4 regions of the Lysinibacillus sp. CTST325 genome follow, and region 3 is predicted to be linked to each of the others. Evidence: riboswitches for the same ligand, from Rfam matches in the RefSeq annotation. Region 3 holds a riboswitch; each other region holds the start of a gene.
The links. A riboswitch is a leader RNA that binds a small molecule or an ion and turns the genes downstream of it on or off. The one in region 3 is predicted to bind S-adenosylmethionine.
Positions count from the first base shown of each region.

Region 1: another riboswitch for S-adenosylmethionine. It lies ahead of metK (methionine adenosyltransferase); the one in region 3 lies ahead of ACYQ73_RS17525 (O-acetylhomoserine aminocarboxypropyltransferase/cysteine synthase family protein).
Region 2: another riboswitch for S-adenosylmethionine. It lies ahead of metA (homoserine O-acetyltransferase MetA); the one in region 3 lies ahead of ACYQ73_RS17525 (O-acetylhomoserine aminocarboxypropyltransferase/cysteine synthase family protein).
Region 4: another riboswitch for S-adenosylmethionine. It lies ahead of ACYQ73_RS25715 (bifunctional homocysteine S-methyltransferase/methylenetetrahydrofolate reductase); the one in region 3 lies ahead of ACYQ73_RS17525 (O-acetylhomoserine aminocarboxypropyltransferase/cysteine synthase family protein).

Region 1 is NZ_BAAFHO010000006.1:224,827-230,057, reverse strand. It holds gene pckA (phosphoenolpyruvate carboxykinase (ATP)) at 44-1,630, opposite strand; SAM riboswitch class I at 2,376-2,493, shown strand; gene metK (methionine adenosyltransferase) at 2,821-4,017, shown strand; gene ACYQ73_RS16075 (gamma carbonic anhydrase) at 4,188-4,706, opposite strand; gene ACYQ73_RS16070 (alpha/beta hydrolase) at 4,842-5,231, shown strand, end outside.
Region 2 is NZ_BAAFHO010000002.1:170,013-175,243, reverse strand. It holds gene ACYQ73_RS06305 (GerAB/ArcD/ProY family transporter) at 1-949, shown strand, start outside; gene metA (homoserine O-acetyltransferase MetA) at 1,013-1,948, opposite strand; SAM riboswitch class I at 2,097-2,207, opposite strand; gene ACYQ73_RS06295 (nucleotide excision repair endonuclease) at 2,403-2,774, shown strand; gene ACYQ73_RS06290 (TrmB family transcriptional regulator) at 2,847-3,629, opposite strand; gene ACYQ73_RS06285 (TSUP family transporter) at 3,755-4,537, shown strand; gene ACYQ73_RS06280 (hypothetical protein) at 4,569-5,174, shown strand; gene ACYQ73_RS06275 (hypothetical protein) at 5,171-5,231, shown strand, end outside.
Region 3 is NZ_BAAFHO010000008.1:53,448-58,678, reverse strand. It holds gene ACYQ73_RS17535 (DASS family sodium-coupled anion symporter) at 1-1,281, opposite strand, end outside; gene ACYQ73_RS17530 (glycerol-3-phosphate acyltransferase) at 1,476-2,108, opposite strand; SAM riboswitch class I at 2,572-2,684, shown strand; gene ACYQ73_RS17525 (O-acetylhomoserine aminocarboxypropyltransferase/cysteine synthase family protein) at 2,802-4,103, shown strand; gene ACYQ73_RS17520 (hypothetical protein) at 4,440-4,826, shown strand.
Region 4 is NZ_BAAFHO010000019.1:50,582-55,812, reverse strand. It holds gene metH (methionine synthase) at 1-315, opposite strand, end outside; gene ACYQ73_RS25715 (bifunctional homocysteine S-methyltransferase/methylenetetrahydrofolate reductase) at 308-2,155, opposite strand; SAM riboswitch class I at 2,244-2,342, opposite strand; gene ACYQ73_RS25710 (protoporphyrinogen oxidase) at 2,468-3,856, opposite strand; gene ACYQ73_RS25705 (protoglobin domain-containing protein) at 4,127-5,231, opposite strand, start outside.

The DNA.
Region 1 (5,231 bases), on a different contig from region 3:
AAAAAAGGGAACGACTATTAAATCGTTCCCTTTGCTTAGTAAATTATTTTAATGGACCGCCAAGTTTAGTGATAGCTTCAGAAACATTTGAGAATTTCTTGAAGTTTTCGTTGAATAAACCAGCAAGTTCAGCAGCTTTTTTATCATAAGCAGCTTTGTCTGCCCATGCATCACGAGGATTAAGCACTTCTGTTGGTACACCTTCAATAGAAGTTGGAATGTTTAATCCGAATACTGAATCTTGAATTGTTTCAACATCAGTTAATTTGCCATCGATTGCAGCACGTACCATTGCACGAGTGTAAGAAAGCTTCATACGGCTACCAGTACCATATTCGCCACCAGTCCAACCAGTGTTCACTAAGAATACTTGTGCACCGTGCTCGTCAATTTTTTGACCTAACATTTCAGCATAAACTGTTGCTGGAAGTGGAAGGAATGGAGAACCGAAGCAAGTTGAGAATACTGGTTCTGGCTCTGTTACACCACGTTCTGTACCAGCAAGTTTAGACGTGAAACCGCTTAGGAAGTGGTACATTGCTTGCTCTTTTGTTAATTTACTGATTGGAGGTAATACACCAAATGCATCAGCTGTTAAGAAGATGATTGTTTTTGGGTGACCTGCAACAGATGGATCAACAATATTTTCAATGTATTGAATTGGATAAGCTACACGTGTATTTTCTGTTAATGAACCATCATCATAGTCACAAACTCGAGTTTCTGGATCAACAGCTACGTTTTCTAGAACAGAACCGAAGCGGATTGCATTGTAGATTTCTGGTTCTTTTTCAGCAGAAAGGTTAATTGTTTTTGCATAGCAACCGCCCTCAATGTTGAATACACCGTTATCAGACCAACCGTGTTCATCGTCACCGATAAGCTTACGGTCAGGATCAGCTGATAAAGTAGTTTTACCAGTACCAGATAAACCGAAGAATAATGCAACATCACCAGCTTCACCAACGTTTGCTGAGCAGTGCATTGAAAGGATGCCTTGTTGTGGTAACAAGTAGTTCATAATACCAAAAATAGATTTTTTGATTTCACCAGCGTATTCAGTACCACCGATTAGGATAATTTTCTTTTCAAGTGATACAATGATGAATGTTTCAGAAGCAGTGCCATCAATAGCAGGATCTGCTTTAAAGTTAGGAGCTGAAATAACTGTGAAGTCAGCAACATGAGAAGCTAATTCTTCTTTAGTTGGACGGATAAATAATTGATGAGCGAAAAGATTGTGCCAAGCATATTCATTGATGACTTGGATGCTTAATTGCGAATCTTTGTCAGCACCAGCAAAGCCTTTGAATACGAATAATTCGTCACGTTCTTTTAAATATTTTACTACTTTTACATATAAGTTATCGAACACTTCAGAAGAAATTGGTCGGTTAACTTTGCCCCAGTCAATTTTATCTTTTGTGCTATCTTCTTCTACCGTATATTTATCTTTAGGTGAACGACCAGTGTATTTGCCAGTTTCTGCACGAACTGCGCCATCTACTGTTAACATAGCTTCACCACGAGATGTAGCTTTTTCAGCTAATTGTGGTACTGAAAGTTGAACATTAATGTTACCGCCGTTTAATAATTCCTTCAGTTCGTTTGCAATTTCTACTGAATTCATCGATTAAATACCATCCTTTTTTATAGTATTCCCTTGAGTCTGGGGAGATTTTCTTAATTTCAAAAATAGTATAACACAATTGCTTAAATAATCTATACTAATTCAGAAATTATTTTTCAGATTTTATTACTTTTCAAGAAAACGACAAAAAGTAAATTTATTCGTTTTGATAATGCTTTTTACCCTATTTATAAGTGATTACACATTCACTTTCGACACAGCAAAATTGTGTTTGGAAGCTTTTGGCTAACATGGGGTTCGCACAGGATGTGAAGTTTTAGCTTGTTTTTTTATTAGTTGGAGCTTGTCTTCGACTAAAAAGGGGCTACAATCATATTCATCCACCACATGTTCTGTAGCTAACGCTTTGCTTTTGCTACAAAATGTGCTGTAAAGGGTTACACATATGTTAACACATGATGTGAGGTGGAGAGTAGGGATTATTTTGTTTTAATTTACAATATTATGCAATTTAGTTTCTGTATAAAACCCATACTTTCTTTATAAGAATACAATCAATTATGCCATGGCATAATTTTCGTCCGGAGGCTTTAGGCCAACAAATGTTTTTTGCGCGAAAGCGAAGTGCAAACGTAGCGACAGCAACAGATGTTTTTTGTAGATGAATTGCCAAAGGACGTGGCGTTCTTAGACGGAGTTCCTCTATTTCAGCGACTCGCTGAAGGAAGATAAAAATATTTGACAATGTTCGACCTTTTACGTATTATGAGATATTGAACGGATACTCTTATCCCGAGCTGGTGGAGGGTCAGGCCCTGTGAAACCCGGCAACCTGCATGAATCATTTCACGACATGCGCTGGTGCCAATCTGATGCAAGGGGAACCCCTTGAACGATAAGAGTGAAAGGTTACGAAGTCATTATTCCTTTCCTCATGTTAAGTAAGCGTGAGAAAAGGATTTTTTTTATTGTTAAAAACGAATTAAAGGTAAGTGTACAGTCCTTTCCTTATTATAATGACGGATCTTTCGAAAATCCTCGTGTTAAAAGCAGCAGCTGTTTATTTGTGCGAAAGCGTAGTGACAGCAACAATTGTTTTACTTGTGCAAACGTGCAACGACAGCAACAACGGCTTGAGAGTTCAATCCTTAGGGGCGAACTTGACATGGGTAATGAGTACCGTATTAATTCGCAAATATTATTTGTAAAAGTAATAGGAGGAAAATCAAATGACAAACCGTCGACTTTTTACATCAGAGAGTGTAACAGAAGGACATCCAGACAAAATTTGTGACCAAATTTCGGATGCCATTTTAGATGCTATTTTAGCAGAAGATCCAAACGCGCGTGTAGCGTGTGAAACAACAGTAACAACAGGCTTAGCATTAGTAGCAGGAGAAATTACTACTTCTACTTATGTAGATATTAAAGGTATCGTTCGTGATACTGTAGCAGAAATCGGTTATACACGTGGAAAATACGGCTTTGATGCTGAAAACCTAGCAGTACTTGTTGCTATTGGCGAGCAATCACCTGATATTGCTCAAGGTGTTGACCAAGCATTAGAGGCGCGTGAAGGCTCTATGACAGACGCTGACATTGAAGCAATTGGCGCAGGTGACCAAGGTTTAATGTTCGGTTATGCATGTAATGAAACGCCAGAGCTTATGCCATTACCAATTAGTTTAGCGCATAAATTAGCTCGTCGTTTAACGGAAGTACGTAAATCTGGTGAACTAGCATATTTACGTCCAGATGGAAAAACGCAAGTAACAGTTGAATATGATGAAAACAATGTACCAGTTCACGTTGATACGATTGTAATTTCAACACAGCATGATGAAGAAGCTACACTTGAGCAAATTCAAGCAGACTTAAAAGAATTCGTTATTGCTCCAGTTGTTCCAAGTGAATTACTAGATGCCGATACTAAATATTTCATCAACCCAACTGGCCGTTTCGTAATTGGTGGTCCTAAAGGGGATGCTGGTCTAACTGGACGAAAAATCATCGTTGATACATACGGTGGCTATGCACGTCATGGTGGAGGTGCTTTCTCAGGTAAGGACGCAACTAAGGTAGACCGTTCAGCGGCATATGCAGCACGCTATGTGGCAAAAAATATCGTAGCTGCTGGTTTAGCTGATCGAGCTGAAGTGCAACTAGCTTATGCGATTGGTGTTGCTCAACCCGTATCTATAGCTGTTGATACATTCGGAACAGGAAAAGTTACGGAAAGTGAAATTGTAAAATGGGTACGCGAGCTATTTGATCTACGCCCAGCGGGGATTATTAAAATGCTTAACCTTCGTCGTCCTATTTATAAGCAAACTGCCGCATATGGTCACTTCGGTCGTACAGATTTAAATGTACCTTGGGAACAAACAGACAAAGCTGACGCATTAAAAGAAAAAGCAGGTTTATAACTATTCAGCTAAAGCAATGAAGTAGCTGGAAAAATATTTTAAAATACTATTACAGAAAGGGGCTCAACATTTAAATAGCCCCTTTCACTGTTTTTAACGAAAAAATAAGCTCCTACTCATGTATGGCTCGATTGCTCGAGCAAATGTGGAGCTGCTTTGATTTAGTTAAATTAATTTTTTGGTTGAAGAGATTTATAGTATTGACCCTTTTCTACATATTCACGTATGATGCGTTCCATATCTTCTTTATCTTCATCATTTAATTCTCTTACAACCTTTGCAGGACGGCCTAGTGCTAAGCTATTTGGAGGAATGACTTTGCCCGGAGGTACAAGACTACCCGCTCCTATGAATGCACCCTCACCAATCTCCGCTCCGTCTAATACTATAGAGCCCATACCTATTAAGGCTTTTTTTCGAATCGTGCAGCTATGTAAAGTTACTTGATGTCCTACTGTTACTTCATCTTCAATAATTAATGGATATTTGGGGCTTTGATGTAAGCAACAGAGGTCTTGAATACTAACTCTTTTTCCTATAATTGTTGGTGATACATCCCCTCGAATAACTGTGTTAAACCAAATCGTTGTTTCAGCACCTATTGTAACGTCACCAGTAACGGTTGCATAATCGGCAATAAAAACGGATGGATCGATATTTGGCTTTTTACCTTTAAATGGATAGATCATTAGGATCGCCTCTTTTCTTTCTATGATGTAATATTATCGTATCAAATACGCAACTTGATGGAAATATAAAATTAAAATGAGCTAGATATTCCGATATAATCATTGTGTAATTATTTTTTAGGAGGACTATGTGAAATGTGGAAATGGGAAGCTGATGGACAAGCAAAGGCTGTGGTTGCTATTCTTCATGGTGCATATGAAAATCACCGATGGTATGCATGGCTTATTGAAAAACTTAGATTGGAAGGCTTCCACATAGTTATGGGGGATTTACCTAATCATGGAGTAAATGTAGGATTTTCTCGTGTTCACGATGAAGATTTTAAAGAATACAACAAATATACAAGGCATTTAATGGAGAATGCTTTTTCGTATAATTTACCCGTGTTTTTAATAGGACATGGGCTTGGTGCGACTCTATTACTACATACCATGCAAAAACGAAAATATGAATGCGCAGGGATTATCATAACTTCACCTTGGCTTCAGTTAAAGCTATTGCCAGGTAAACTATCAAATGCTTTA
Region 2 (5,231 bases), on a different contig from region 3:
CGGAATGATTATCCTTGGACTTTCACAAATTGTTCATCCTAATATCATTCATTCAGATATTTACAATAGAGAAACCTGGCCTATTTTTTCCTTTATTTTCGCAATCTTATTACCATTAGTTTTATTACTTGTCGCGAAACTTCGCAAAATTAACGGTAATCCAGGAAGTAATACTTGTAGTACACAGAATGAAAGCGGTAGTAATAACGGAAATGCTACACAAGGTGCAGGTAGCAATAATAACGATACTTCTACTCAGAGTGATAGTAGCAGTAATACCGGAAATGCTACTCAAAGTACAAGTAGTAGTAATAACAATAATTCTACTCAAACTAATAGTAGTATCAATGCCGGAAATACTTCTCAAAATGCAAGTAATAATAACGGAAATTGTACTCAAAATGTAAGTAGCGACAATACCGGAAATTCTTCTCAAAGTACAAGTAGTAGTAATAACGATAATTCTACTCAAAGTGATAGTAATAGCGATGCCAGAAATTCTTCTCAAAATACGAGTAAAAGTAATTACGATAATTCTTCTCAAAATGTAAGTAGCGACAATACCGGAAATGCTACTCAAAGTACAAGTAATAGTAATAACGATAATTCTTCTCAAAATGTAAGTAGCGACAATACCGGAAATGCTACTCAAAGTACTAGTAATAGTAATAACGATAATTCTTCTCAAAATGTAAGTAGCGACAATACCGGAAATGCTACTCAAAGTACAAGTAATAGTAATAACGATAATTCTTCTCAAATTGATAGTAATAGCAATTCTTCTCAAAATGCAAGTAGTAGCAACACCGGTAATGCTACTCAAAATGAAAGTACTAGTAATAACGATAATTCTTCTCAAATTGATAGTAGTAGCAATACTACACAAAATGATAGCGATACCGGCAATACTCCAAACAGTGATAAAAATAACAATTCATCAGAAAATTAACAGCTTAAATGCGAAAAAAATGACGACCCTGTAATAACAAGGTCATCATTTTTATTTGAGATATTAAATATGATATTCAATTTCATCAACAAAATCCCATTCGTATGGTGTTTCTTGGTAAACATAGTAGTTCAACCAATTCGAGAATAATAAATGTGTATGGGCACGCCATGAATTAATCGGTTCATTTGCTGGATTATCTTGTGGGAAGTAATTCACAGGGACATCAATATCTAATCCTTTCGCAACATCACGACTATACTCATCAGCTAAAGTCGTTGCATCATATTCGAGATGACCCGTAATCATAATGTTTTTATTATCCTTAGATTGCACAATAAAAACACCAGCATCTTCAGAATACGATAGTAATCGTAAATCAGGATGGCTAAGTACTTCATCAATTGATACGGATGTATAACGTGAATGTGGTGCCGTAAATAAATCACTAAAGCCACGAACTAAATCCACTGTTAAATCCGTAATGACATGAGAATACACACCTGAGCATTTAGCAGGAAGCCCAATTTTACCGATACCGTAATGATGGTATAACGCCGCCTGTGCACCCCAACATATATGTAAAACAGATGTTACGTTTGTCTTGGACCAATCCATAATTTCTGAAATTTCCTGCCAGTAGTTCACTTCTTCAAATTCCATTTTTTCTACTGGTGCACCCGTAATAATCATGCCGTCATAGCGGCGATGACGAATTTGATTGAAGGTCGTGTAAAATAACTGTAAATGTGATTTACTGACATTTTTCGATTCATGTGTAGCAGTATTTAAAAATGTAATATTTACTTGTAAAGGTGTATTCCCCAATAAACGAAGTAATTGCAGTTCTGTTTTTTCTTTTTCTGGCATTAAGTTAAAAATTAATATATTTAACGGACGAATTTGTTGAGTTTTTGCTCTATCTTCTTCCATGACGAAGATTTTTTCCTCACGTAAATGTTCTCCAGCTGGTAAGTTTTTCGGAATATTAATTGGCATCTTGCATTCCCCTCTCTTTTATTTCTCTCTGTTAAAATCAATTAATCAATGCACGGGCCCTGCGCAAAGTTCATTATGTCAAACGATAAAATTAAAAAATCCCCCACATTCCATATGAGATAGAATGAGAAGGATTTTTCCACGTTCACTCTTATCTCTCAAAGGACAAATCCTTTGCTGGAATTAGCACCTTTCTAACTCTCGTTAGAGGTTGCTGAAGTGTCATCGGGCCAAATCCCTCAACTTCTCATGATAAGATTATTTAATTAAAAAGAATTGTAACATGAACAATTAAGAATATCAATAATACATAGAATATTTTGTTATTAATCATGCATGTCATTATGTAATTTGTTTAACACTAATCTTGAATGTTTACATTCATTATTTGATGGTAAACATGCTGTACTTATGTTAACATATACCTTTAGTAACAGAGAGGAACGTGAATAGTTTGATTAAAATTGAATTTCCAAAACCAGATTTAGTAATTCGCCAACGCGAACAAGATTTAAAGCCTGGAGATGTGCCAATCACACCATACCATGGTTTTATCGACTTCCATAAAATCACTCGTGAAAACGGTGGTATTTTCTTATTCTACAATGAACAGAACGAACTATTATTTGTAGGTAAAGCACGTAAAATTCGTCAACGTATTAAAAAGCATTTTGAGGACAATGTGTCACCAATGAAAAATCATCGTGATGAAATTTTCAAAATTGAAGTGTATGAAGTGGAAGATCCAATGGAACGTGAAATTTACGAAACGTACGCGATCAATTCATTCCGCGCTAAATACAATGTTGATAAAGTATTTTATTAATATGTAACGAAAAAAGAATCTGCTCGCCTTCTGTAATGTACATGACGGCTTGCAGATTCTTTTTCAATACTTTCATTCTAAGAAAAATGCTTTACGTTCTTTAGTAATCCATTCCTCAAGCTCCGTATCATCGCGCTTTAAAAGGCGGTTAACAAGCACGTCATGCCATACATAATCCTCTAATAAATAGATATGAACAGGATCATTGGTAATAAAAGCCGTTTCCTGATTTGAAGGAGAGTGACCATAAATCATTTGCTTGCCATCTACCGATAAAATAAACCAATGAGGTGTAGACGCATTCCTCGTATAGCGAGTGATACGGTGTTGGTCAACGGAAGCTAAATGGTCCTCCACATACAAGGTAATTCCATGAACAGGGATATGCTTCGCTACCTCATGTATATCTTCCCGCAATTCTTCATACATATCTTCCCACATGGATAATAAGACTTTTTTCTCCGCTTTTTTTAATAAAGACTGACAATAATTGACGATTGCCTCTTTTCCTTTTAACGTGACAACCTTATGCTCCGCTTCCTGCTCATTTACCTCCAACTTTTCTAATCGATCACTAATCGACGAGAAGTTAGATTGCCAGCGTTGCTGAATTTGTTGTAAAAACACAGCGACAGGTATGGAAGAGTATGTCGTTTGATCTGCCGTTTCTTCTTTCAGTACTAACCCTTTTTCAACAAGTACATCAAGTATGTCGTATATTCTTGCACGAGGGATACCGGAGTTTTTACTTACTTGATAAGCACTAACATGACTATTTTGGACGAGTGCAGTATAGGCCTTTGCTTCATATTCTGTGAATCCCAGTTCTTTTAATTGGGCGATTAATTCAACCATTCGATCCCTCCGTTTCCTTTATTATAAGTTAAGGCTATGATGATAAGCCAACAAAAAAATTAGTCTTTACAGCCTCGTGAAATTTAGTTACTATTTCAGTAGTAACTATCTAAAGAGGTGTAAACATGCTATTTGAAGTAGATTTAAATGTAGTCATATTATTAATATCTTTTGGATTTTTAGCCGCCTTTGTGGATGCGGTCGTTGGCGGTGGTGGCTTAATCGCATTACCTGCCCTTATGTTTGCTGGTTTAAATCCAGCAGCAGCCGTAGCAACTAATAAACTTGCCGGCACCATGGGTTCTTTGACATCAACCATTTCTTTTTATCGTTCTGGTCAGCTAGAAATTCGGTCAGTTATCAAATACTTTCCCCTAGCCTTTATAGGATCACTTTTTGGGGCTTGGACTGTCCATTTAATCAATCCTGAATTACTAAAACCACTCATGCTTATAATGCTTGCTGCTGTTGCTGTCTATACAATCTTTAAAAAAGATTGGGGTTCAGTAGCTGCAGTCAAAAATTTAAAGTTTACGCACTTAGTCCTATTCATGCTGTTGTTATTTACCATTGGGTTTTATGATGGGTTTCTTGGTCCAGGAACTGGCTCATTTTTAATCTTTAGCTTTTTATTAGTCGGCTTCGATTTCTTAAAGGCAGCAGGAAATGCGAAATTTTTAAACTTAGCAAGTAATTTTGCCGGACTTTTAATGTTCGCCTACTTAGGTCAGATTCATTATGCTTATGGTTTACTCATGGGTATCGCTCAAATTGCTGGTGCAATGGTAGGCTCACGTATGGCAATTAAAAAAGGGAGCGGCTTTGTTCGCGTATTATTTATTATCGTAACGATTACTTTGTTAACTAAAAATGCTTATGATTACATAAAAAACGCCGTAGATATCTAGTTCTACGGCGTCTTTGCTTGTCGACAAAACTTTGGCTTCTATTCCTTTATTTTGGAGAGGCTATTCGTCATTTCAGAGGTTTCATCCACGATTTTTTGGGGTTCAATCCACGATTTCGGACGTTCTATTCATCATTTCGGAGGGGCTTTCCGTCGTTTCAGTGATTCTTTCCTTCACTTCGAAGGTTTCATCCGTCGCTTCAGCGATTCCTTCCGTCGCTCCGGAGGGTCTTTCCTTCACTTCAAGTTCTATCCGTCGTTTCAGTGATTCTTTCCGTCACTTTGGAGGTTTCATCCGTCGCTTCAGTGATTCTTTCCGTCGCTCCGGAGGGTCCTTCCGTCGCTTCAAGTTCTATCCGTCGTTTCAGTGTTTCTTCCCGTCACTTCGAAGGTTTCATCCGTCGCTTCGGAGGTTCTTTCCTTCACTTCAAGTTCTATCCGTCGCTCCGGAGGGTCCTTCCGTCGCTTCAGTGATTCTTTCCGTCGCTTCAAGTTCTATCCGTCGTTTCAGTGGTTCTATCCGTCGTTTCAGTGGTTCTTTCCGTCACTTCGAAGGTTTCATCCGTCGCTTCAGCGATTCCTTCCGTCGCTCCGGAGGGTCTATCCGTCACTTCAAGTTCTATCCGTCGTTTCAGTGATTCTTTCCGTCACTTTGGAGGTTTTATCCGTCGCTTCAGTGATTCTTTCCGTCGCTC
Region 3 (5,231 bases):
AACCTGATCGACATTAGTCGTTAATGTTGAGGCTAAAACAATAAATACCGGTACAAGCGCAGATGCTAAGCTTGTTGCACTTGCAAAGCCTAAATGAATTAGAATATTAAATAAAGTAACAAGAGCAATTGTTGCAAGAATTGGCATAGAATCTAAACCGAGTGAACCGAATACTTTATCAGATAACCACGATGCACCTTTTGTATTAAGCAAGACTGTTCCTAACATAATTCCTACAGCAAAGACGATAATTGTCCCCCAAGGAATATGCGGTTCAACTTGCTTCCATGAATAGACTCCGATTTTTGGCATTAATAAAATGGCAATAGCAACGATTGTGACGGTTGTCGTATCGAATGGGTGAAGTTTGCCCTCAGTAGCCCAGAAAAATAGTAAAATTGCCGATGTTATGATTAATCGAATTTCGGGAGCTTTTAATGGACCAAGTTCCGCAAGCTGTTTTTTGATTACTTCTCTACCACCTTCAATATTACTTGTTTCAGGCTTAATTAGTGTAATCATAATGAAAAATAGAGCGATTGACATGATGATTGAGAAGGGGGCAGCATAAAGTAACCAAGCACCCCAAGAAATATCCACACCAAACTGTTCTTTGATGAAGTTTAAAGCGACCATATTTTGAGCTGCAGCCGTCTTAATACCGATATTCCAAATAGAGACGGCTTGCACCGAGGTAATGACAAGTAGAGCAGCAAGTCGACTATCACGTGGTAAACCAAATGCTGCTACCATTCCAAGTAGTATTGGCACAACTGCGCCTGCACGTGCAGTAGCAGAAGGGACAAAGAATGCGAGTGCAATAGATACTAAAATAGCACCGAATACAATGGCTTTCGTTTTTGTTCCTACTAGTGAAAGTATCCATAGCGCAAGCCGTTTATGTAAATTGGTAATTTGCATAGCTGCCGCTAAGAAAAGAGCTGCGGCTACTAGTGCAACTGCAGAATTACTAAATCCGCTTAATGCTAATTTTAAGGCATCCGATGTTCCTAGCTCTCTCGTCGGATCGTCCATTGACGGAGCTAGCCCTAGTAAGGTTGTTACGAGAGCAATAATCATGGCAGAGCTAACAGGATAGGATACTGCTTCTGTAACCCAAAGGATGACCGCGAAAGCTAAAATAGCCAAAGCTCGTTGTCCAGCTACAGGTAAATCGCCGTTGTTAGGTAAAAAAATAATGATGATTAATGAAGCGAAGGCTAACCCAATCCAGAGTGGTTTCAAATTACGTTTCGGTTTTGCTTGTTCAGAAGTAGACATACCTTTCATCCTTTCTACAAACGTGACTGTAATTTTCTATAACATCGGCTAGTAAAATGCTTTATTAAGAAAAGTTAATTTGTCTATTTATTGTAAAAAGAACTAGTATGTGAAATACCCTCTGTTTATAGCGATAATGGGCAGTTGCGAGAAAATATACGGTCAAAGAAAATACAAAAATATCCAAAAAGATATTATTTTTTCTTTTTGAATGCTGAAGTTACTTTAGGCTCAGTTCCTAGCATCAAGCGCTTAATATTTTCGATATGCAAAATGATGGCTATAGCAAAAAGTAATAGGGCTATAGTCGTTGGGACTGTTCCAGGAATCCATAAATATGTGGCTGCACAAAAAACGAGATAAAACTCAAGTACACCGACAATTAAATAGTTCGTCACGAAAGATAAAATAACAAATAAAATGAGTGCAAATAAGCCAATTTTCCAATCAATCGCAAGTAATATTCCTATGATTGAAGCAGTTCCTTTACCGCCATTGAAGCCCATATAAAATGGGAAATTATGACCTAGAATGACACCGGCAGCTACAATATACGTGAAGAGCCAAACTTGTACTTCTGTTAATTGTGTGATATCTGCTAAATAAGCATGTGCGCCGATTATAGCTGCAACGCCTTTGCCGATATCGATCAGTGCAACTAATACGCCGTATTTCCAACCAAGGGAAAGTGTTGCGTTAGAGGCACCTGCATTGCCATGACCAGTCTTTTTTAAATCTACCCCAGATAAAAACTGAGCAACTTTAGAGCCGTGAATACAGCCAATCAAATAACCAACAAGAAGAAAAATGATAATGGCTTTTAACATAAAAGTCCTCCTTTCAAAATAAAATAGGCTCATCATTAAAAGTTAGGAATGATGTTTGTTATAACATATGCCATGAAGTGATTGGAGTGGAGACTGGGCAACTCCTTGGGGGATTAGCGATAGAGGAACGAAGGCTAAAACCATCACGTCTTGTGATAACGCCTTCGTGACCAACATCGTGTTGTTGCCGCTGCCGCTGCCGCTTCGCTTTCGCGCAAAAAACATCTATTGGCCCGAGACCCGCGAGTGAAGCGGCTTATCGGACGCCCCTAAGAAAGAGCCCAGTCGGAACGGAAATCAACCCCACATTTTGGCGATAAACCAATTAAATACCTAAAATAGTGTATGCGTTCGTAATACGTAAAAAAGCAGACAGAAGTTTCGGAAAAAATAAAATTTTAGTGTTGACAGAGAAAAAGTCTATGTTTATACTGTGTAACAACGATGGAAATTGAATCTCATACTCTTATCAAGAGCGGCGGAGGGATAGGCCCTATGATGCCCGGCAACCAGTAAGTGATGAACTTGCTAAGGTGCTAATTCCTACAGATTCTTATTGGATCTGGCAGATAAGGGGAGGAAAACTTGCAACCGCAACCCTCTTCTTAGCTGAAGAGGGTTTTTGTTTTCTACTGAAAAAATCCTCCTCATCTCCGGTACCATCGTAAAAAAATAACCATTTGGAGGTATACAATGACAAAATTTAAACCAGAAACATTGCTGTTACACGGTGGCCAAGAGCCAGACCCGGTAACAGGATCACGTACAGTACCGGTATATCGCTCAACGGCTTTCGTTTTTAAAGACACTGCTCATGCGCAACGTCTTTTTGCCTTAGAGGAAGCCGGCAATATTTACACACGAATTACAAACCCAACTGTAGATGTTTTTGAAAAACGCGTTGCTTTATTAGAAGGCGGTACAGCAGCAGTAGCACTTTCATCTGGTGCAGCAGCTATCGCGTTTTCCATTTTAAATCTTGCAGGGGCAGGCGATGAAATCGTTGCAGGTAGCTCTTTATACGGAGGTACTTATAATTTATTCGCCAACACACTACCAAACTACGGCATTAAAACGATTTTTGTAGACGATACAAATCCAGAAAATTTCCGAGCTGCTATTACTGATAAAACAAAGGCCGTGTTCGCTGAAGTTTACGGTAACCCAAGTTTAAAGGTACTCGATATTGAAGCAGTAGCAAACGTAGCACATGAAAACGGCTTGCCATTAATTATTGATAGCACATTTGCTTCACCATATGGCTCTACACCAATTGACTACGGTGCAGATATCGTTGTTCATTCCGCAACAAAATGGATTGGTGGCCACGGAACAACTTTAGGTGGCGTTGTAGTAGATGCAGGGAAGTTTGATTGGACTCGTGGACGTTTCCCAGGCTTTACTGAGCCAGATGCTTCTTATCACGGTTTACGTTATGGTATTGACACAGCAGAGGCAGCATTCGCCACAAAACTGCGTGTGCAATTACTACGCGACTTTGGTCCAACATTAAGTGCAGATGCAGCATTTAATTTATTACAAGGTTTAGAAACGCTTCATTTGCGTATTCCTAAACACAATGAAAATGCATTAGCGGTAGCTGAATATTTACGAAACCACCCATCTGTGGAATATGTAAATTACAACGGCTTAGAAGATTTCCCTACTCATAATTTAGCTAAAAAATATTTGAAAAATGGCTTCGGTTCAGTGCTTACATTTGGTATTAAAGGTGGACGTGAAGCAGGGCGTAAATTAATCGATAGTGTGAAATTATTCTCGCACGTAGCAAATGTAGGGGATGCGAAATCATTAATTATTCATCCAGCATCTACTACACATCAACAGCTATCTGCTGAAGAGCTAATCCAAACTGGCGTAACCGAGTCGCTCATTCGCTTATCCATCGGTTTAGAGGCAGTAGAGGACATCATTGCAGATTTAGAACAAGCTATTGAACAAGTAACAGCTTCGCAACAAAAAGTAGAAGCTTAATAAATAAAATACATTGGCGAATGTTGTAGCGTTTACGTATTTTCTCATTCGATAGGCCTCATTTGGTAATGCGTCAAACGTTGCTACATCAACCGCTCACCTCATTTGGTGAAATAACTGAAATTAATACCTAGTAATTTTATAAGTATTATTGACTTAATTAAATCCTTGTTTTATACTAGGGAATAAGAAAAGTGTTCGAAAGGCTACCGACCTAGAACCAATTTAATTAAGTTTTCATAAGTGCTCCCCCACTTTTGAAATATATGAAGAGGAGTAGTTACTCAGCCAGTAGCTACTCTTATCTACAAAACTGATGATAAAGGAGTGTTTTAAATGGGAAATGTGTATAGTGCGCAAAACATTGCATCTTATCTTATTTATGAATTAAATGAAGGTCATGTGTTTGTGAACAACATGTCCATTCAAAACATACTTGCGTCAGTTGAGCGTATATGGCAAGAGATCTTTGGTCATTCTGCTTTTAAGGAAATGGTTTATGTCAAAGAGGAAGGCTATACAGTAAAAGAAGTTTTCGAAGCTTATGAAAGCTATGGAGCAAATCATATTCCTCTACCTGCGACAGAGTACTATTTAAAATACGGCACATTTCAATTGGTTGAACGTACGTATGCAATACCAAATTTTACGCAAGAGGAAATAAGACTTGTACAACAAGCTTTAACACAATATCGCTATAAATTGCTAGCCAAAGCTAGTTAATTATCCCTCATATTTTTGGCTCATTCTCTGCTGCTACAGGGAATGAGCTTTTTCAATTAGACGATGAAGATATACAGAAAAATTTTTATTAATATATTTCAAAAGAACAATTTTTATGAATGTCTTTACATACATATATATAATAGAAGAAAGGCATTAATAAAGATTCGTCAATATTTGTTCAATTATTATAGATTCAAGTGAAAAATCAAATAATAAAAGGAATGAAAACGATTTCCTTTGCACGTCTACAGAAAACAAATGTCCGTCCTAGAAAGATTTTTCTTGTGAAATGTAAGTATTTACGTTACAATTTTCTTTAAGTTGAATTTTGAATTATTTGAATTTGTGTGTGTTTCAAAGGTTTATTTATCTTCATTCAGATGACTTATTCTAAATATCTGT
Region 4 (5,231 bases), on a different contig from region 3:
TACTTTGCGAGCAATTTCTACAGCACGTTTGTTAATTTCTTCTGCCTTCGCACCTAGATCATATTCATTTAATACAAGTGGTGTACCTCCAAATGTATTTGTACAAATAATATCTGCTCCAGCCTCTAAATATTTGCTATGAACCTTTTCAAGCACATCTGGTCTAGTTAGCACAAGATTTTCATTACAGCCATCATATTCCTCGCCGCCAAAATCCTCTGCCGATAAATTTTCATTTTGTAGCATTGTTCCCATTGCGCCATCAAGAATTAATATTCGTTTCTCTAGTTGCTCTTCAATTATGTGCTTAGCCATTTATACTTACCCCTTTTTTCTGTTCATCCAATTGCTCAATAAATTTCATTAATTCTAGCGTCATATCGTAGCGTAAAAATGGTGTGATGAGGTAAATACCATTGAAATATTCCGCTGCTACTTCTACTAATTCTTTAGCAATTGCAATTCCTTCTAGTGTTGCGCGTTCCTTATCATCGCCACAAACCTTCATACGTGCTAACGCATCATCAGATAGTTTGATGCCTGGCACTTCATGATGTAAGAACTCTGCACTTTTATAGCTCGTTACTGGCATAATGCCTATATAAATTGGTGTTTCTAAATGCTTTGTCGCCTCGTAAATTTCCACGATTTTTTCCTTTGAATAAACAGGCTGTGAAATAAAATAATCTGCCCCATGTTCAATTTTCTTTTCTAATCGAGAGACAGCGCGATCTAATACACGTACGTTAGGATTAAATGCAGCCGCTACAGAGAAATTCGCCTTTTTACGAAGCGGTTTCCCTGAGAACGATACACCCTCATTTAACTGTTTTATTAATTGGATTAGCTCCATTGAGGAGACGTCATAAACGCTAGTTGCTCCTGGGAAATCGCCTACCTTTGTCGGATCTCCAGTAACTGCTAAAATATCATGAATCCCTAGTGCATTTAGTCCCATTAAATGTGATTGAAGACCAATTAAATTACGATCTCGGCATGTTATATGGGTTAACGGGCGTACCCCATGCGTTTCTTTCAGTAAGGCACCCATTGCGACATTACTAATTCTTGGAGAAGCAAGAGAGTTATCGGCCATCATGACTACATCTGCGCCCGCCTCATATATTTTTTTTGCCCCTTCAATAAAGCCTTCAATTTCTAAATGTCTTGGTGTATCTAACTCCACAATAACCGAGCGTTCACGTTTTACTTTTTCATGTAATGGCTCATAATTTGCTGGCTCTGCCTCACGGACAACCTCTACTTTTTCTGGCTTTGCATACTTTTCCTCAACCGGGGATAGCTCCTCTAAGTACTTTTTCGCTGCAGCAATATGCTTTGGAGTCGTACCACAACAGCCACCAATTAAACGTACCCCCTGATCACGAAGCTCTACAGCTGCTCGACCAAAATAATCTGCCTCCGACTCATAAACGACACGCCCATCCTCCAAATCAAGAAGAGAGGCGTTCGGATACGCTGACATAAATGCCTTCTCAGGAAGCTCTACTCCTTCAAATGCTTGGATAGTATGGTGAGGGCCTAAGCGACAGTTAACACCTACGATATCAGCACCTAACGCTTCAAGTTTATGTAAGGCGCTATTTAAGCTCATTCCATTTTGTAATATTCCTGGTTCGTGCATAGAAACTTGAGCAATAATCGGTAATTTCGTTTTAGCTCGTAGCATTGTTAAAGTCGCCGTTAGCTCTTCAAAATCATAATATGTTTCAAGTAAAAGGCCATCAGGATTTCCTGCAAGTAAAACAGTTGCCTGCTCATCAACGGTTGCTAAAATTTCCTCTAACGTTGCATCACTTTTTCGAATACCACGGATTCCCCCAATAGTACCTAAGACAAATTGTTCACCATCTGCCGCTGCACGTTTTGCAATCGTTATAGCGGCTTCATTAAACTGCTGTACACGAGACTCCAACCCATAGCGGGCTAATTTTATGGCATTAGCCCCATAAGTATTCGTCTGAATAATATCAGCACCAGCTGCAATATATTCTCTATGAATCTTTTCAATTAATTCAGGTCTCTGTACATTCATTTCCTCATGACAGTACTCCAAGCCATAGCCGTATAAAACCGTACCAATTGCACCATCCGCTGTAAGAACATGCGTTTTTAACCTTTCAAGCAATCCCATAAAACTAACCTCTCTTCCTTAATCTTTAAAATAAAAAAAGCCTTCTTTCATAAAAAAAGAAGGCTTTTACGTTTCGTAATTGTTTTCCTTCTCATCTTCGACACACGGTCTTCTGGATTTAGCACCTGACAATAAGTTGGTTGCTGAAGCTTCATAGGGCCAGTCCCTCTGCTTCTCTTGATAAGAATTTAGTATGAATTTTTTAAATAATTAAAAGAATCATATCGTTTACGAACGATAGAGTCAAGACTATTTCACTGAACGAAGGATAATTTTTACGAAATTTATAATATTTTGATTTATATCAAACAATTACGATAGTTTTTCTACAAGCTCCTGACCAATTTTTTTACCATTTTGAATACATGCACCTATGCCTACCCCAAAATAAGAGCATCCCGCTATTGATAAATTTGGATAGTTTTTCTCGAGCTCTCGTAAGAGACCTTGCAACGCTTCACGATGTGCCAAGTCGTACTTCGGCATCTGGTCGATCCATTTTGTCACGTCAACTACAGTTGGTTTTTCCTCAATCCCCAAGCTTTTTCTTACGTCCTCTAGAGCTACAACTGCTAACTCTTCATCCGACATCATACGCAATTTCCCATACTCAGGGTTAATGCTCTTATAAAAAAGTCGTACAAGTAATTTCCCTTCTGCTGAAGTGTGTTTCCACTTGCGACTTGTCCACGTTGCTGCATTACAGATAACATCCGAATTATGTGACACAATATAGCCTGTTCCATCTGCTGGTAATCTATTATCGGGAACATCAAATCCTAAATAAATCGTAATGGCGGATGCAGTATTAAATTGTTCAAAATAGCCGTTCAAAGATTCATCCTGTAATAAGCTTTGTACCGCTTCATTTGGCAGTGCCAATACAACATGATTCGCTTCAATCATTTTACCGTTTGCTAACGTAACAGCGTATAGATTCTCCTGCTTTTTAACACTAGTAGTGGCAATCCCTTTTATAATTTCTACATCCGTTAACGTTTCTTCAAGTCGATCAATTAGTGATGATAAACCATTTTTAAATGAAATAAATTTTTTATTAGCGGCTTTCACAAATTGTTCCCTGTTTGCATCGAAACCTTTAATAATACTACCGTAATCGTTTTTGTAATCAATTAAATACGGTAAAGTGGAAGCAATTGAAAGTTGATTTAAATCTCCAGAATATACACCTGCAAGTACCGGTGCTATTTGGTTTTGAACAAGCTCCTCACCTAAATAATACGTTAAAAATTCCCCAATCGAGCTTTCCTTTGTAAACCTTTCATTCGGCATTGTTAAATCCTTTAATGCTTCTTTTTTACCTTCCTCTGATACAAGCGTGCTTTCCTCAAGAGATTGTAAGCTCATAGGAATACCGAACGTTGAGTCTGCTGGGATGGCATGTAGCTCATTATTTGTGTAAATATACGAAATACCTGTTTCGTTGTACACAAGATTTTGTTCAAAATTTAGTTCCTCTACTAACTCCATGACACCTTTATGACGCGCTACAATAGAATCTGCTCCAGTTTCCATGATGAATCCTTGTTCATATGCAGAGTGAAGCTTGCCACCAAGGTATGTATTTTTTTCAACAAGTACAAGTTTTACATCTAAGTTTTTCTCCTGAACTTGGCGTTGTAAATAATGCATCGTACACAATCCCGTAATTCCGCCACCTAATACAACAACTGTTTTCATATTAACCGCCCCTATTTTTAGTTCTTTATTTAGTATAAACTTTTTTTATCGAAAATTACGTTCAACCCTTTACAAATTTAGCAAAAATGGAGCTATCCAGCACATTGGACAGCTCCATTTTTTTCATATTCAAATAGCCTATATTCGCTAGAGGCTTTTATCTCCATAACGGAAATTATATATAAACAGTTAATATAGTGTTATTTGTGCCTTAAAGTGTGTAGCAAAATAGGAAACAACAATTTTCTTTGCCTTTTGCTTTTCTCTAAATTAATTTAAATTTTGTGCAAAGCTAGCTAGTTTTCCAGCTGAGTTTTTCACTTCGTTAAAGGCAATACCTAATTCACTTAGTACTTCTACTATTGCTTGTACTTCTTTTTCCATCTGACCATTTTGGTCTTTAGCCTCGGTCATAGCTTCTAATATGTTAGTAAATTGTCCTTCCGTTTGAACCATATTTTCCTCACCAGAGGCTACCTCTTCTTGAATATTACTAAGCGAATGAACAAGTTTATCTGTCCGTTCATTCGTTTTATGTAGTAACGTTGCTACCGATGTGACAGATTCCTTTGTTTGAATCGATAGTTTTCTCACTTCATCTGCAACAACACTAAAGCCTTTGCCCGCTTCTCCAGCACGAGCCGCTTCTATTGCCGCATTTAAAGCCAACAAGTTCGTTTGATTAGCAATATTTGTCACAACGTTCATAATCGATTCCATTTCCTTTGACATATCTGTCAACTGTGCAATATTTTCCGCTATATCATCAAGCGAATAAATAATATTACTCATATTTTGCGATTGACTCTTTAACCGTTCACGACCTTCTAATGCCTGACTCTCAGCCATAGTCGACACTTGAAGTGATTTTTTCGCTAGTTGTTTAATTTCCTCTGATTGTCCACTTAAGCGATGAAATGAATTGTTCGTTTCATGAGATATTGTGGCAAGACCTTCCGAAGACTCCACGATTTCTTGCTCTATCGCTTCTTTTCTACGTTCCATTTTTTCATGATGTTGCTCAATTGTGTGCTCAAACGCCTCTAAAACCAATTGTTGCTCAAAATTAGAAATTTTTGAGATAGCTCGAATTGTATTAAGCTGATCCATTGGATGATTAACATGTTCTTCAACCAAGTCAATAAATGACGCTGTTAAATCTTGGAACGCACAAATATACCATTGTGTTTTAAGCCCAATATGGACATGCACTTTAGCAATTTTAATTCGTCTTTGATAAAATTCATCATCAATCGTACCACTAAACATTTCAATAATATGACGTCGTAATGTAATTTTCAGCTTCTCCACGGAACTATGTCTATTAATAATATCTACTAAACTACGTTCAGTTCCAATCATTTCATAAAATCGA